DNA from 2 places in the Oceanobacillus sp. FSL K6-0118 genome. Region 2 is predicted to be linked to the other one. Evidence: predicted binding sites of a transcription regulator. Region 2 holds the regulator's gene; the other holds the start of a gene.
What was found. Region 2 encodes LexA, which represses DNA repair genes until DNA is damaged. Its sites were predicted from a motif close to CGAACATATGTTCG; they were not measured.

Region 1: a site for LexA is predicted at 2,192-2,205, ahead of MHI02_RS08035 (DNA endonuclease). Genes of this name have one in related genera too.

The regions. Positions count from the first base shown of each region.
Region 1 covers NZ_JBBOVR010000001.1:1,548,502-1,555,896, forward strand. Annotated here, with positions in the region: gene MHI02_RS08025 (flagellin) at 1-57, shown strand, start outside; gene MHI02_RS08030 (hypothetical protein) at 506-751, shown strand; gene MHI02_RS08035 (DNA endonuclease) at 1,300-2,148, opposite strand; gene MHI02_RS08040 (TetR/AcrR family transcriptional regulator) at 2,483-3,055, shown strand; gene MHI02_RS08045 (SDR family NAD(P)-dependent oxidoreductase) at 3,117-4,052, shown strand; gene MHI02_RS08050 (Uma2 family endonuclease) at 4,516-5,085, shown strand; gene MHI02_RS08055 (ABC transporter ATP-binding protein) at 5,244-6,959, opposite strand; gene MHI02_RS08060 (deoxyribonuclease IV) at 7,254-7,395, opposite strand, start outside.
Region 2 covers NZ_JBBOVR010000001.1:2,008,476-2,015,870, reverse strand. Annotated here, with positions in the region: gene MHI02_RS10380 (YneB family resolvase-like protein) at 77-715, opposite strand; gene lexA (transcriptional repressor LexA) at 990-1,613, shown strand; gene glnA (type I glutamate--ammonia ligase) at 1,654-2,988, opposite strand; gene MHI02_RS10365 (MerR family transcriptional regulator) at 3,060-3,434, opposite strand; gene MHI02_RS10360 (methionine gamma-lyase family protein) at 3,541-4,785, opposite strand; gene hflX (GTPase HflX) at 4,826-6,052, opposite strand; gene spoVK (stage V sporulation protein K) at 6,169-7,095, opposite strand; gene hfq (RNA chaperone Hfq) at 7,218-7,395, opposite strand, start outside.

The DNA.
Region 1 (7,395 bases), 460 kb from region 2:
GCAATGTTGGCTCAATCTCAACAATTACCTCAAAATGTTTTACAACTTTTACGGTAATTATTGAAAGGGCGTCTTATCTAGTAATGGATAAGAGCATCACTGGGTGAATTGCTGGGACTTCCTAAAGCTTCATCAACCACAACGTAACTGGAAACGGTCGGCGTGAGGGTATGAAAATGATGAGGATGAAACAATGGATAATCAGCAGCCAAGCTCCTGTGAGGAAACTTTGGAGAAGGTTCAACGACTAGAGAACACGGTCTAAGGCAATTGCTATGACTATGAATCTCGTAGGGCAGCAAAAGCTGTTCGAAGTGCCCAGCTCCATGGAAAACGTGGATGAAGATATAGTCTATTCTGTAACTGAAAGGTGCAGTCGCAAAGCAAGCGAACCAACAACCACAAGGAGTTTTACAACTTCTTCGTTAATTTTAAATTATTGAAGAGGACTCTAGCATTGCTAGGGTCTTTTCTGTTGTATTTAAACAAAAGGGAGGGATCAAAGATGGAGTTAGTTGAAAGATATTTAGACAATAAAATTGCTATACTGATTATAGAAACATACTTAGAAGTTGGTGAAGAAAATTTAGATGAAAATATAGATCCTAGGGAGGCCTTACAATATCTTTTATATTGGAATGTGATTCCAGATAACATTTTTCAGGAGTTATACGCTATATTGGAAAATAAATCCGTAACGAGAGTTTCTCATGGAATTTATAACAGATTTCTTAGAAATATTAAAGAGTAAAGTACGGGGTGGTGAGCTACGAAAATTAACTGAAGTTTTTTGTCCTTTTCAAACAGTTGCTATCTTCCTTATTTTAAGGAAGATAGGGAAAGTCGATTGTGCCCCGAATTCCAGCTGATTACGATTAATACACACAAGGAAATACTAAAGCAACTAAGCAAATTCTCTAATGTTTAACTTATAATAACTGAACGTTGAGATATATTATAATCATATATTGAATGTTTGTTCTTGGGCACTAGAAGTTTTTAAGTAACAACCCAACTTAAGCTACTACTTCTACTAGTGGGGTAGTAGCTATTTTCATTGTTAGGGAAGTTCAGAATCTGGTGTTCTTCTGTTAGTATGCTACTGCTTTAAAGTGATAAAGTGAATGTGGGATAATTCCTGTTATTTGGGTATTTGAGTAGGAGCTTACTATTAAACTCATCTTAGGTAGTTAAAATTCAATATCTACTCAATCACATCTAAATGAGAACATTAATTTTGAGATATAAAACATTAAAGACCTCAAATAAATTTGAAGTCTTTAATGTTTTATATCCTATTTATATTTCCCCATTTTTTCGCAACTCCGAAAGTTTATAAACCACGGACCAATATGAACGACCAATACTTTCTGCAATAGATTGATCTGTTTGATTTTGCTTTTTTAGTTTAATTAGAAGCTTTATTTCTTCTTCAGAATATGTTCTTGAACGGTTTGAGCTACTTATAAGCAGATTGTAATTAGGATATAATTGTTTGTATTTGTCCTTCTCTTTCTTTAGTCTGAAATCCCAGTTAGTTTTATAGTACATCGAAGGACAGGTTGCAGTAACTTCTTTTATTTGTTCTAAAAAATTAAAAGTTTCTTTAACAGAGGTTGTTCTTAAAATATAGCCATATCCATCGTTTCTTTTGCATTTCTTAAGATTGATGTTGAAATACTTTTGTATATGTTCCTTTAATATATCCAAATCATTTGGTTTGTAGTTTTGTAGGTAAAGATATATATGTGGTGTAAGAAATATATTTTTCTTTTGATGATTAATACGTTTGGATAATACTAATGATCCGTCGTCCATGTATAAAATAGCAAGAAAATGTTGGAGTGTGCATTGTTTAACCAGTTCATGAGGTATCTGTTTATTACCGTTTAGGTCATAGAACAAAGAATACCAATTAGTAAATAGTTTACAAGATTTGGATCTTAATGTATTACTTCTAGGTGTAATGTATAACAAATCAGGTAGGAAGTTTTGTTTCCATAATCTATAATCCTTTTGTTCAGTACCATAATGTTCACGGTAACTATTATTGATTCTTCGACTGTTGGGATAAATTTTAGTAATTTCACCATCTCCTATTATACTTGCAACTAAAATGTTAAATTGAACTTCATCTAGGTTATACATAATTGTCCCCCTTAAAGTATTTCTTTTATTATATCACGATAAAGGAACATTTGTTCTGTTTTTGGTTAAATTTCTTAGGCAGCACTTAGAAAACTTTTACAAAATAACGAAACAGCTTTAACTATTGGAAAGAAAAATGGACTGGATGACTTGTAAGCTTGTTTGAAAATTATGGTTATGTTTGAATAGTATTGTATAGTATTTAGGTGATGTGGAGAGAATTTCGATTCAATCTTGTAATAGCTACCCTCCGTTATCATTCCATTGCGTTTTTTCAATTTATTTTGTATACTATTAATTGAACAGTGGTTAATAAAATGGAGAGATAGTGAATATGGCGGCTAGAAAAGCAGTGGCAAAAGAATTAACTCGTGACATGATTATGGATGCAGCTAGAGATTTGTTTGTAGAAAAAGGATATCAACAAGTTTCAATGAGACAAATTGCAAAGAAATTGAATTATAGTCATGGAGCAATATACTATCATTTTAAAAACAAGGCAGAATTGTTTTATGCGTTAGTCAAAAATCATTTTCTGATGCTTGATCAGAAAATAGAAGAGATTGTTAATGATGAAGCCTCTAATGAAGAAAAACTAGGGCAGCTTTTTTTCGGGTATATTGAGTTTGGGCTAACACATCAAAATCATTATGAAATTATGTTTTTAACTAAAGACGATGAAGTAAGAAATTTTATTAATGAAAGCCCAATGGTGACATACCAAAAATTTGCCAATCAAGTTAGTAAGCTAAGTGAAAAGCAAATGACCATTCGAGAAATATGGTCAATCTTTATTTCATTGCATGGGTTTGTTACACATTACCTAGGGCATATTACAACATTTGATGAAGTGAAAAGCGCAGCACGGTTTCACGTAAACATGCTTCTACGATGGACGAAAAAATAAGGTACCATACCTTATTTTCAAATAAAATTGACCAGTGGTTAATTAAAGGGAGGAATAAGTAATGAGAAGGGCATTAGTATTAGGGGCTACAGGTGGAATGGGATATTCCATAGTCAATGAATTATCAAGTCGAGGAATAAAAGTTGTGGCCTTTGCACGTAATAAAGAAAAGTTAACACAAATGTTTAAGGCAGACCCCAATATAGTTATTCAATCCGGGGATGTTTTTAATCGAAAACAATTAGAAAATGTTGCAAGTGACGTAGATGTAATCTTTCAAGCTATAAATATTCCATATGGTGATTGGCAATCGAATCTAATACCATTAAATGAAAATGTTATTACCACTGCTAAGAAAGTCTCAGCTAAAGTTGCAATTGTGGATAATATTTATGCCTACGGTAAAAGTAATGGTGATAAAGTATCTGAAACTACTACAAAAAGGCCGAATACAAGAAAAGGGAAATTGCGATTAGATATGGAAAAGTTATATAAAAATTCCGGGGTTCCTTACGTAATAGCGCATTTTCCGGACTTTTACGGGCCATATGCCGAAAACGCGCAACTTAATTATATGATTAGACAAATCGTAGCTGGTAAAAAGGCTAGATTTATAGGAAAACAAGATGTATTACGAGAGCATATTTATACACCTGATGGGGCAAAGGCTATTGTTGAGCTTGCTTTACGTGAGGATTCCTACTGGCAGTGTTGGAATATTCCTGCATATGATGTGATTACAGGAGAGGAAATTATTAAGCTAATTCGCGAAACAACAGGATATACGAAGAAGGTAGGTTTAGTAACCAAAAATATGCTCCGTTTTATCGGATTATTTAATAAGCAGATGCGTGAATTTGTGGAAATGCAGTATTTAAACGAAGATCCTGTTGTTTTAGATGGACGAAAGTTTGAAGAGCATATCGCTCCGATTCCGAAAACACCTTATGATAAAGGATTAAAAAATACTATTAATGTCTACAAGAATGAGGTTTAGAAAAAGATCCGTATTCTATAAAAGTTCAAATATAATTAGATCTATTAAGGTATTTTTTAAGGGAATACATGATAAAGGGTATTCTCTCTTTTCTTTTATGGATTTTTAATAGTGGATTATTAATAAAAAGGTGGGTCTAAAAAAACAAGTCATGAAGTCCATCATGCGGTAATCCACGAAGGTTGGAGTAAAAATGGGAAGCGCATTTCCCTAAAAAATCCACAGGTCAACATGACAACCAAACCAACGAATGATTTTTGGAAAGAAGTCTAGGTGTATACAACTAATCATTATTCCTTAGAAAAATCCATTTCTTAAGTTGTCATTTTTTATTGTATTGCATTACAATAAAAGCATATGGTAGATGTGGTAAACAATAAATATTGTTTTTTCACTAAACGAATCTTCTGAGTGGTTTTATTTTCATCCTTATGATTTATTATCTTTTAAGGAGGGTAAACTCATGAGTACTCCCCAATTTGATAGAAAACTATCATATTCTGATTACTTATTATGGGATGATGAAGAACGTATTGAGATTATTGATGGTATCCCTTACAACATGTCCCCTGCACCTTCTACAAAACATCAGCAGGTATCTATGAATTTGTCTTTTCAACTTATGAATTTCTTTAAAGAGAGAAATTGCCAGGTGTTTGCTGCCCCATTTGATGTACGATTATTTTCTAAAGGGAAAAAGAATGACGAGGTATTTAATGTTGTGCAGCCAGATATTTCTGTTATTTGTGATACAAATAAGCTTGATGACCAAGGATGTATAGGATCACCAGACTTCATTATTGAAATTCTTTCACCTTCAAGTGTAAAAATGGACAAAATAGTGAAAAGGAATTTGTATGAGAAGGCAAACGTAAAGGAATATTGGATAGTAGATATACTGAACAAACTTATAGAAGTTTATTATTTGGATAGTAAAAATCAATATGGTAAGCCACTCTTCTTTACGATAGAAGACGATATAAAATCTTATTTTTTTGGAGGACTAGAAATAAACCTTAAAGAAATATTTTGAAATATGGATCCTGTCCCCGTGCTTTTAAGTAGTGCTTGCCACCGCTCGAATAGGGCCATTGACTAGTTTTCAGTTGCTTAAAAAATGATTGTTGTCACAGACATTAGAGTAATAGTAAAAGAGAATCTCCTATTTATGTAGGAAATTCTCTTCTTATATCAACTCATCTGTACATGATGCAAGTGTGCAAACATCCCATCACGTGCAAGTAGTTCTTCATGACTGCCTTCTTCCTCAATTCCATCTTTGCTTACCACCATAATGCGGTCGGAATTCTTGATCGTTGCCAGCCGGTGGGCGATGACTAAGGTTGTACGGTCTTTTGCCAAATCACTTAGTGCTTTTTGAATGATTGTTTCTGTTTCCGTATCTAATGCAGATGTTGCTTCATCTAGGATTAGAATAGGCGGGTTCTTTAAAAACATGCGGGCGATGGCAATCCGCTGTTTCTGGCCACCAGACAGTTTCAAACCACGCTCACCGACCTGTGTTTCGTATCCATCTGGTAATTCCCTAATAAACTCCTCCATATGTGCCTGTCTTGCTGCGGCTTCAATTTCTTCATCTGTCGCATGTAGATTTCCATAGGCGATATTTTCACGAAGGGTACCTGTAAACAAGAAGACATCCTGCTGGACAACACCAATTTGCTGCCGCAATGACTTTTTCGTTATATCACGAATATCGATCCCGTCAATGGTGATGCTACCTCCTGTGACATCATAGAATCTTGGAATCAGCGAGCATATTGTTGTTTTTCCAGCTCCGGAAGATCCTACAAAGGCGATGGTTTGTCCTGCTTTAATGTCAAAGCTCAGCTCGTTCAACACGGGAGCTTGCGTTTTTTCATAACCAAATGTCACATTATGAAAGGAAATGTCTCCTTTTAACGTTTCAACTTCTTTCGCGTTTTCTTTATCTTTCACATCCGGGGAAACGTCCAGTAAATCAACAAAACGCTGAAAGCCAGCCATCCCTTTCGGATACAATTCCAATAACGCGGTGATTTTTTGGATAGGATTGAATAGTACATTAACATATAATACAAAACTGACAAGTCCCCCGTAGGATAGTTGTCCATTAAAGGTTAGCCATGCTCCAACGACAAGGACGAGTAGTGTAATCAGACGCATCAGCATATAGATATTGGAATGGACGAGCGCCATCACTTTATATGCTCCAATTTTTGTTTTTCGAAAACTATTGTTATCTTCTATAAAACGGTCCATTTCAAATGTTTCATTCGTGAAAGATTGGACAACTCTCACGCCAGACACCGCATCCTCCACACGGGCATTAACACCGGCTATCTTCTCATACATCTTCTTCCATGCTTTGTTCATCTTTATATTACTAAAAGCGATAAGGAAAATAAGAATAGGAACGGCAATTAATATAATGAAAGCAAGTAATGGGTTGACGGTAAACATAATAATAAATGTACCGACAAAAGTCATGATAGCAATGAAAAAGTCTTCTGGCCCATGGTGTGCGAGCTCACCGATATCAAATAAATCATTGGTGATGCGGCTCATAATATGTCCAGTTTTGGTATTATCAAAAAATCGGAATGACTGTCGCTGAACATGGCGAAACAAGTCCTCTCGCATGTCTGTTTCGATGTTCACGCCAAGTTTATGACCAAGATACGTTACAATATATTGTAAAAATTTACTTAATAAATAGACGAGCAACAATAAAACACTAACCGTTACAATCAGATTCCAGTCATTCCCTGGTAGCAGTTCGTCAATAAACCACTGTACAGCAATCGGAAATGCCAGTTCCAAAATCGCAACAATGACTGCAGCTGTAAAATCTATAATAAATAACCGCTTATGCGGCTTGTAATACGAGAAAAAACGGCGTAGCAAACAACACACTTCCTTTTCTTTAATCTATAAAACTAAGATTATGCTTAGTTTTTATTAGTTTTAATTATAATGGCTTTACCTTTGATCTGTACCATTTTCATTGAAAGGCTGGACACTATATTTCTATTTAACTATTTAATCGTATCAAACCCGCTATTAACCTTCTTTCTGCTCCGATTATACATAATGACAGAAAAAGAGAAGAAAAGCAATATGGAGAGTTACTCCTATAAGATTGACCTAAACTGTAAGATGTCGTTGTGGGATAAGGGGAAGGACTAGCCCAAATGTTTCCTATCCCCATTTTTCCTGCAATTGCTTAATCTCCTTCTCATGCGGCACTACTTCTTTAGGAGTTTCCAAAATAAAGGGAATTCCTTTCAACTTAGGGGTTTTCATTAATTGATCAAATTGGTCTTCTTTAATGTACCCACCT
Region 2 (7,395 bases):
AAAGACAAGAACCTTATTGAACTCGCACTTTTAAGTAAGTTCTTGCCATAAATCTTACTATTCCATATGAACATATTCAAGTATTTTGGTACTCTTGATATCTTCTATGAACAGTTGCTTTGGATACATGAAAACCCATCCCATTAAGTGTTTTTGTAATTTCCTCAAAGGTTAAATTATTTTGTCTTAATCTAACTACTTCTTCAATCGGAAACTCTAATCTTTCTCTACCAATTGCTTTATGTTGATTTGATAGATTTTTAGAGGGATTGTACCCTTTTTCGATTGCCCTTTTCATTCCTCTTTTTATCTTAGCATTATGAATCTTTCTTTGATACTCCTCTACAATACCCACTATTTGTAAAACCATAGAATCCGATTCTGACAATTCTAATTCTCCGTCATGAATGGCAGTGTAAATAGGTATTTTTAACTTATGTAGTTGATGGAATAATGCAATCTTCGTATTTCCTCTTCCTAGTCTAGTCTCATCCTGTATCAATAAACAATCTGCTTTCTCTTCAGAAAAAAATTCTAACATCGCAAAAATTCCATCTCTGTTTATTTCATATCCACTAGCCTTTTCCTCTATACAATCGATAACTTCCATTTGATATCTACCTGCTAATTTAAGTAATTCATCTTTTTGACGACTTAGCGACGTTTCTTGTGTCATTTTATCTGTACTAACACGACAATATATAATAGCTTTCATTGACCACTACCTACCTATACACTAATTATAATAGAAATATATATAAATCCTAACGTTAAACCAAATGAAATTAAATAAAAAAGATCCGTTTTCGTTATCTTCCCAAACATAAATTGTCCTCCTACCTAATAACAGAACCTTTGTTCGTTTGTTAGATCTATTATCACACGAACATACGGTCTTGTCAACTATTTGTTCGAACGAGTGTTTGCTTAAATTAGTTAATAATGGTAAACTATCATTATTAAAATATTATGTGCGAGGTGAGTAATAGATGACAAAACTTTCTAATAGACAACAAATGATTCTTGATTTTATAAAAGATGAAGTAACTAAAAAAGGTTATCCACCTTCCGTTCGGGAAATAGCTTTAGCGGTAGGGCTTGCGTCAAGTTCTACCGTTCATGGCCATTTAGAAAGATTAGAAAGCAAGGGTTATATTAGAAGAGATCCTACTAAACCTAGGGCAATTGAAATTTTAGCTCAATCAGAAGATAGTAATATTCCAAAAGATGAAGCTCGTTATGCACCCGTCATAGGGAAAGTCACAGCGGGTGTACCAATTACAGCAATTGAAAATATAGAAGAATATATTCCAATTCCAGCTTCAACAGCAAGTCCTGATGATAATTTATTTGTCCTTATTATTGATGGAGAAAGTATGATAGAGGCTGGTATTTTAGACAAGGATATGGTTATTGTTAAACAACAAAATAATGCTAATAATGGCGATATTGTCGTCGCAATGACGGAGGAAAATGAAGCAACCGTAAAACGATTTTTTAGAGAAAAAGATCACATTCGTTTACAACCAGAAAATGCAACAATGGAACCTCTACTATACAAAAATGTAAGTATACTGGGTAAGGTTATCGGCCTGTATCGACATGTACATTAAGACAAAAAAAGAGAATCCGCGGATTCTCTTTTTTTATCTATTAGTATATAGTCATATACTGTTCTCTTTCCCAAGGATGAACTTGGAGTCTGAACATATCCCATTCAATCTCTTTCGCTTCAACAAAGTGTTCAAATAAATGATCACCTAGAGACTCGACAATTACTTCATCTTTTTGCAAGAGATCTAATGCACCTTTTAGTGTTACTGGTAAGTCTAGTATTCCTTCTTCTTCACGTTCTTCTTTCGACATAACATAAATATTTCTATCAACTGCTGTAGGAGGAGTTAATTTATTTTCAATACCTGATAGTCCAGCAGCTAATAATACGGACAATGCCATATATGGATTTGCAGAAGGATCTACACTGCGGACTTCAAGACGCGTACTTAATCCTCTTGAATTCGGAACACGTAATAACGGGCTTCTATTTGATGCAGACCATGCCACATAAGATGGCGCCTCATAACCAGGAACCAAACGTTTATAGGAATTGATCGTTGGGTTTGTAATCGCAGTAAAGGCTGTAGCATGTTGAATAATACCCGCCATGAAATGGTATGCTGTTTCACTCAACTCCAAATCCCCTTTTGTGTCATAAAAAACATTTTCACCTTTTTTAAATAAAGACATATTAATGTGCATTCCAGATCCATTTACTCCGAAAAGTGGTTTAGGCATAAATGTTGCATGCAAATTATGTTTTCTAGCAATTGTTTTAACTACTAATTTAAAAGTTTGTATATCATCCGCATGTTTCACAGCATCAGAATATTTAAAATCAATTTCATGTTGTCCTGGTGCACCCTCATGGTGAGAAGCCTCAATTTCAAATCCCATTTCTTCTAATTCAAGAACGATGTCACGGCGACAGTTTTCCCCTAAGTCCGTGGGAGCCAAATCAAAGTAACCTGCTTGGTCATTTAATTCTAGTGATGGATTCCCTTTTTCATCTAATTTGAATAGGAAAAATTCTGGCTCTGCACCGATATTAAAAGCATCAAAACCAAGTTCTTCCATTTTCTTAAGATTGCGCTTAAGGTTGTATCTTGGATCCCCTTCAAATGGTGTTCCATCTGGTTTGTAAATATCACAAATAAAACGTGCTACTTTACCTTTTTCAGAAGTCCACGGAAAAACTACAAACGAATCTAAATCAGGGTATAAATACATATCCGATTCTTCAATACGTACAAAGCCTTCAATAGATGAACCATCAAACATCATTTTATTATCTAGCGCTTTTTCTAATTGACTTAAAGGTATTTCCACATTTTTAATTATTCCAAGCATATCTGTGAATTGTAAACGTATGAACTTCACATTATTTTCTTTAATTTGTCTCACTACATCTTCTCTTGTATATTTTGGCATCTGTTGTCCTCCTACATCATGTTAATAGATTAAATAATAACTAGCCAAATAAAATTCAAACAAACTTACCATTAACGATTAGAAAAAAATCTTGAAAGCTCTCCTTGCCTTAAATTTACTTGCCCGAGTCTATCTGGGTGTTTCAATTCATTCCTTAAGATCTTTCGTAACTCTTTCAAACTTAAATCGTTATCCTTTGATTTTACATTCTTTTCTTTCTCTTCTTTTGATGATTCTTCAACCATTAGCTTAATCCCCGCTAAATTTAATCCCTTATCAAGAAGATCTTTAATTTCTAATAGTCTATCCACATCATTGAAAGAAAATAATCGTTGGTTCCCTTTTGTTCTCTCTGGAAAAACTAATCCATGCTCCTCATAATATCGTATTTGTCTAGCGGTTAATTCCGTTAATTTCATAACGATACCAATTGAAAACAAAGGCATTGAACGACGCTCTTTATCATTCAATAAAATAACCCCCAATACTCACTAAAGTATAAACGATGTAAGGTTTAGTGTCAATCGAATGTTAGGTTTCCTTACATGAAGTTTATTTTACGATTAAATGCCCTGCTTTCACTAAACTTTTTACAGATTCAATGATCGCAATTTTCACGTGAGTATATGTTAGACCTCCTTGCACAAAAGCTGTATAAGGGGGTCTTATTGGTCCATCTGCAGAAAGTTCAATACTAGCCCCTTGTATAAAAGTACCAGCTGCCATAATAACCTCATCATCGTATCCCGGCATTTCACTTGGATATGGAGTAACATAAGAATTAACTGGTGAATTCCGCTGAATAGCTTGGCAAAAAGAGATCATTTGCTGCGCATCTTCAAATGTTACCGACTGAATGAGATCCGTTCTTTTTTCTAAATAATTAGGTGCTGTTTGAAGGCCTGCTAATTCTAAAAATCTTGACGTGAATACAGCGCCTTTTAGTGATTCTCCCACGATATGAGGGGCCAGAAAGAATCCTTGAAACATTTCCTGTAGCATATTAAATGTTGCACCTGTTTCTTTACCAAGACCTGGGGCCGTTAAACGATTCGCACAGCTTTCAACCAATTCTTGCTTTCCAACTATGTACCCGCCCGCTCTGACAATTCCGCCACCTGGATTCTTGATTAAAGAACCAGCCATAATATCTACACCAACATGAAGGGGTTCTTTTTCTTCCACAAATTCCCCGTAACAATTGTCTACAAATACAATTAAGTTTGGATTAATTTCTTTGACAAACTGAACCATCTCTTCAATTTCCGCAATCGTGAAAGACGGTCTATCATCGTATCCTTTTGAACGCTGTATACCGATTACTTTTGTCTTTTCAGATATAGCTTTTTCTACTCCAACATAATCAATCCCTCCTTCTCTTGTAAGGGATACTTGATTATAGTCGATATGAAAATCTTTTAAAGAACCCGAATTCTCTCCCCTAATACCGATTACCTCTTCCAATGTATCGTAAGGCTTTCCAGTAATATAGATAAGCTCATCTCCGGGGCGTAATAGACCAAAAAGTGCCGTAGTTATAGCATGTGTACCCGAAACAATTTGCGGTCTAACGAGTGCATCTTCTCCACCAAATACTTCAGCATAAACCGCTTCTAATCCTTCTCTACCCATATCATCGTATCCGTAACCACTTGTTGACTGGAAATGGCTATCACTTATTCGATGTTTTACAAAAGCGTCTAACACCCTTTTTTGATTCACTTCCACTATTTCCTGAATATTTTTATGAATACCTTCACAATCTTTCTCTGCTTGTTTCACTAGTGTTTCTAACATTTCTCCATTCTCCTTACCTAAAACTTGCCAATATTTTATTTTAATCCATTACATGATTTAATGGATGATTGGCCCGAATATATCCACTAACATTAAATTTATTGGATTGTTCATCAAACTGTTTAGCCGTTATTATTGTATCACGTTCTAGTTTAGCTAACATATTTCCATCATTAATTTGAATACTATAACTTTTCCATTGTTCCATTAATATTTTCTCAATTCGCACTAACATTTGATTAAGTTCCTCATGATTATAAGCACTAATTAAGATGTTAGGGTGATGAATTGGGAAAAATTCAGTTTCTAATAAATCCTTTTTGTTATAAACAGTGAGCATTGGAATCGTATGGGAGTCTAATTCCTCTAATAATTTCATCACCGTTCTCTGTTGTTCTTCCTGATTTTCCTGTGAAGCGTCCACCACATGAATTAAAAAGTCCGCTTCTTTAACCTCTTCCAACGTCGAACGAAAAGCAGCAATTAATGCAGTGGGTAGATCTTGAAGAAACCCAACGGTATCCGTTACTAAAGCCTCAAAACCTGATGGAAAATTAATTTTTCTTGTCAAAGGATCTAACGTAGCAAACAGTTTGTCCTCTTCAAGCGAATCACTTTTGGTTAAGCGATTGAAAATAGTAGATTTTCCTGCATTCGTATATCCTACAATTGCTATTTGAAAAGCTTCATTCGTTTTTCTTCTTTTTCTATATTGTTCACGTTGACGAACGACAATTTTTAATTTCCTTTTTATATCCACGATTCTATTTCTAATATGGCGTCGGTCTGTTTCTAGTTTGGTTTCTCCTGGACCTCTCGTACCAATTCCGGCACCTAGACGTGACATTTCCACACCATGTCCCGCTAATCTCGGCAACATATATTCTAATTGTGCTAACTCTACTTGTAATTTACCTTCTTTCGTTTTCGCACGCCTTGCAAAAATATCTAAAATTAACTGACTTCGATCAATGATTCGCACACCTAAAAAATTAGATAAATTTCGTAATTGACCAGGAGAAAGTTCATCGTTGGAAATAACTAAATCAATGTCCAATTTTTCTACTTCTTGTTTTATTTCCTCCATTTTCCCTTCGCCAATATATGTTGCAGGATGGATTCTATTTCTATTTTGCGTAATAGTTTCTACAACGTTTCCGCCTGCTGTTCTTCCCAAGGAAATTAATTCCTCCAATGAAGATTGAAATTGCTCATCCTTTTGTGTCGGCTTTTTGACCGCAATAATTAAAATTTTTTCTTCTGGCATTCATTAAACCTCTTTCTTATAAGCGAATTATACTTAGGTTAACCTTAACTTATTATTACATCATAGATACGATAATAATACAAAAATAACCCCAGTTCATACTGAGGTTATATTTTTTAGGATTTCTCATTCAGTTGCATATCTTTTGCAGTGATATAAACTAAATCATCGGCTGTAAAACGTTCTTGCTCCAATAATCTCATTGCGTGCATTCGAATAGAATGTTCAATCACATTCCTTATAAATCTAGCGTTAGCAAAATTTCGTGATTTTTCTTGTATCTTTTTATATAAATAATTACGTAGTTCCCATTCCGCCTCTTTTGTTAATTTATACTCTCTTTCTGCAGCCATTTGTTTAGCAATATCCATCAATTCATTAACATCGTAGTCAGCAAAATCTAAAATAAATGGAAACCTAGATTTTAATCCGGGATTTAATCGCAAAAATCTGTCCATCTCTTGTGGATAGCCAGCTAAAATAAGTACAAAATCGTTTTGGTGATCTTCCATATGTTTTACAAGCGTATCAATCGCTTCTTTCCCAAAATCCTTTTCACCACCCCGGGCAAGTGAATAAGCTTCATCAATAAATAACACTCCACCCATTGCCTTTTGAATAATGGCACGTGTTTTTTGTGCGGTTTGGCCTATATATTCTCCAACTAAATCCGCACGTTCTGCTTCGATAAAGTGGCCTTTAGAAAGTAAATTCATATCATAGTAAAGCTTAGCCAATTTCCTGGCAACTGTCGTTTTTCCAGTACCAGGATTTCCTTTAAAAAGCATATGAAGAACTTGTTTTGAATTTTTTAAACCTAATTCATTTCGCTTTTCGTTAATTACTAATGTAGCATAAATTTCTTTCACTGTGGATTTCAGTTTATCCATTCCAATAAATGCCTGGAATTCACTATCTATATTTTTAAATGGGTTATTTTGCTTATGTCTGATATTTGTTCCATACTCGGCCTTTAACCTTTTATTTTCATGTAAAACTATATTTATTTGACCATTTTTATGACGATTTATTTGCGACTCCACACGATCACCCCTTTTGTCACTTTTAGTATACTCACTTCTTAAGAAATTGTGACAAACGCCCAGTATATCAGAATCTTTAATCGCAAATTAAAAACGGGCAATTATTTTTGCCCGTTTGGATATTATTCTTTATCAAGTGAAACGTTTTTAACTGGTGCAAAAGTTGAGATTGCATGTTTAAAAATTAATTGTTGTTTACCCTCTGATTCTACCAGTACTGTAAAATTATCAAATGCTTTTACAATACCCCTTAATTGGAAACCGTTTGTTAGAATAACTGTTACTGAAATATGATTTTTT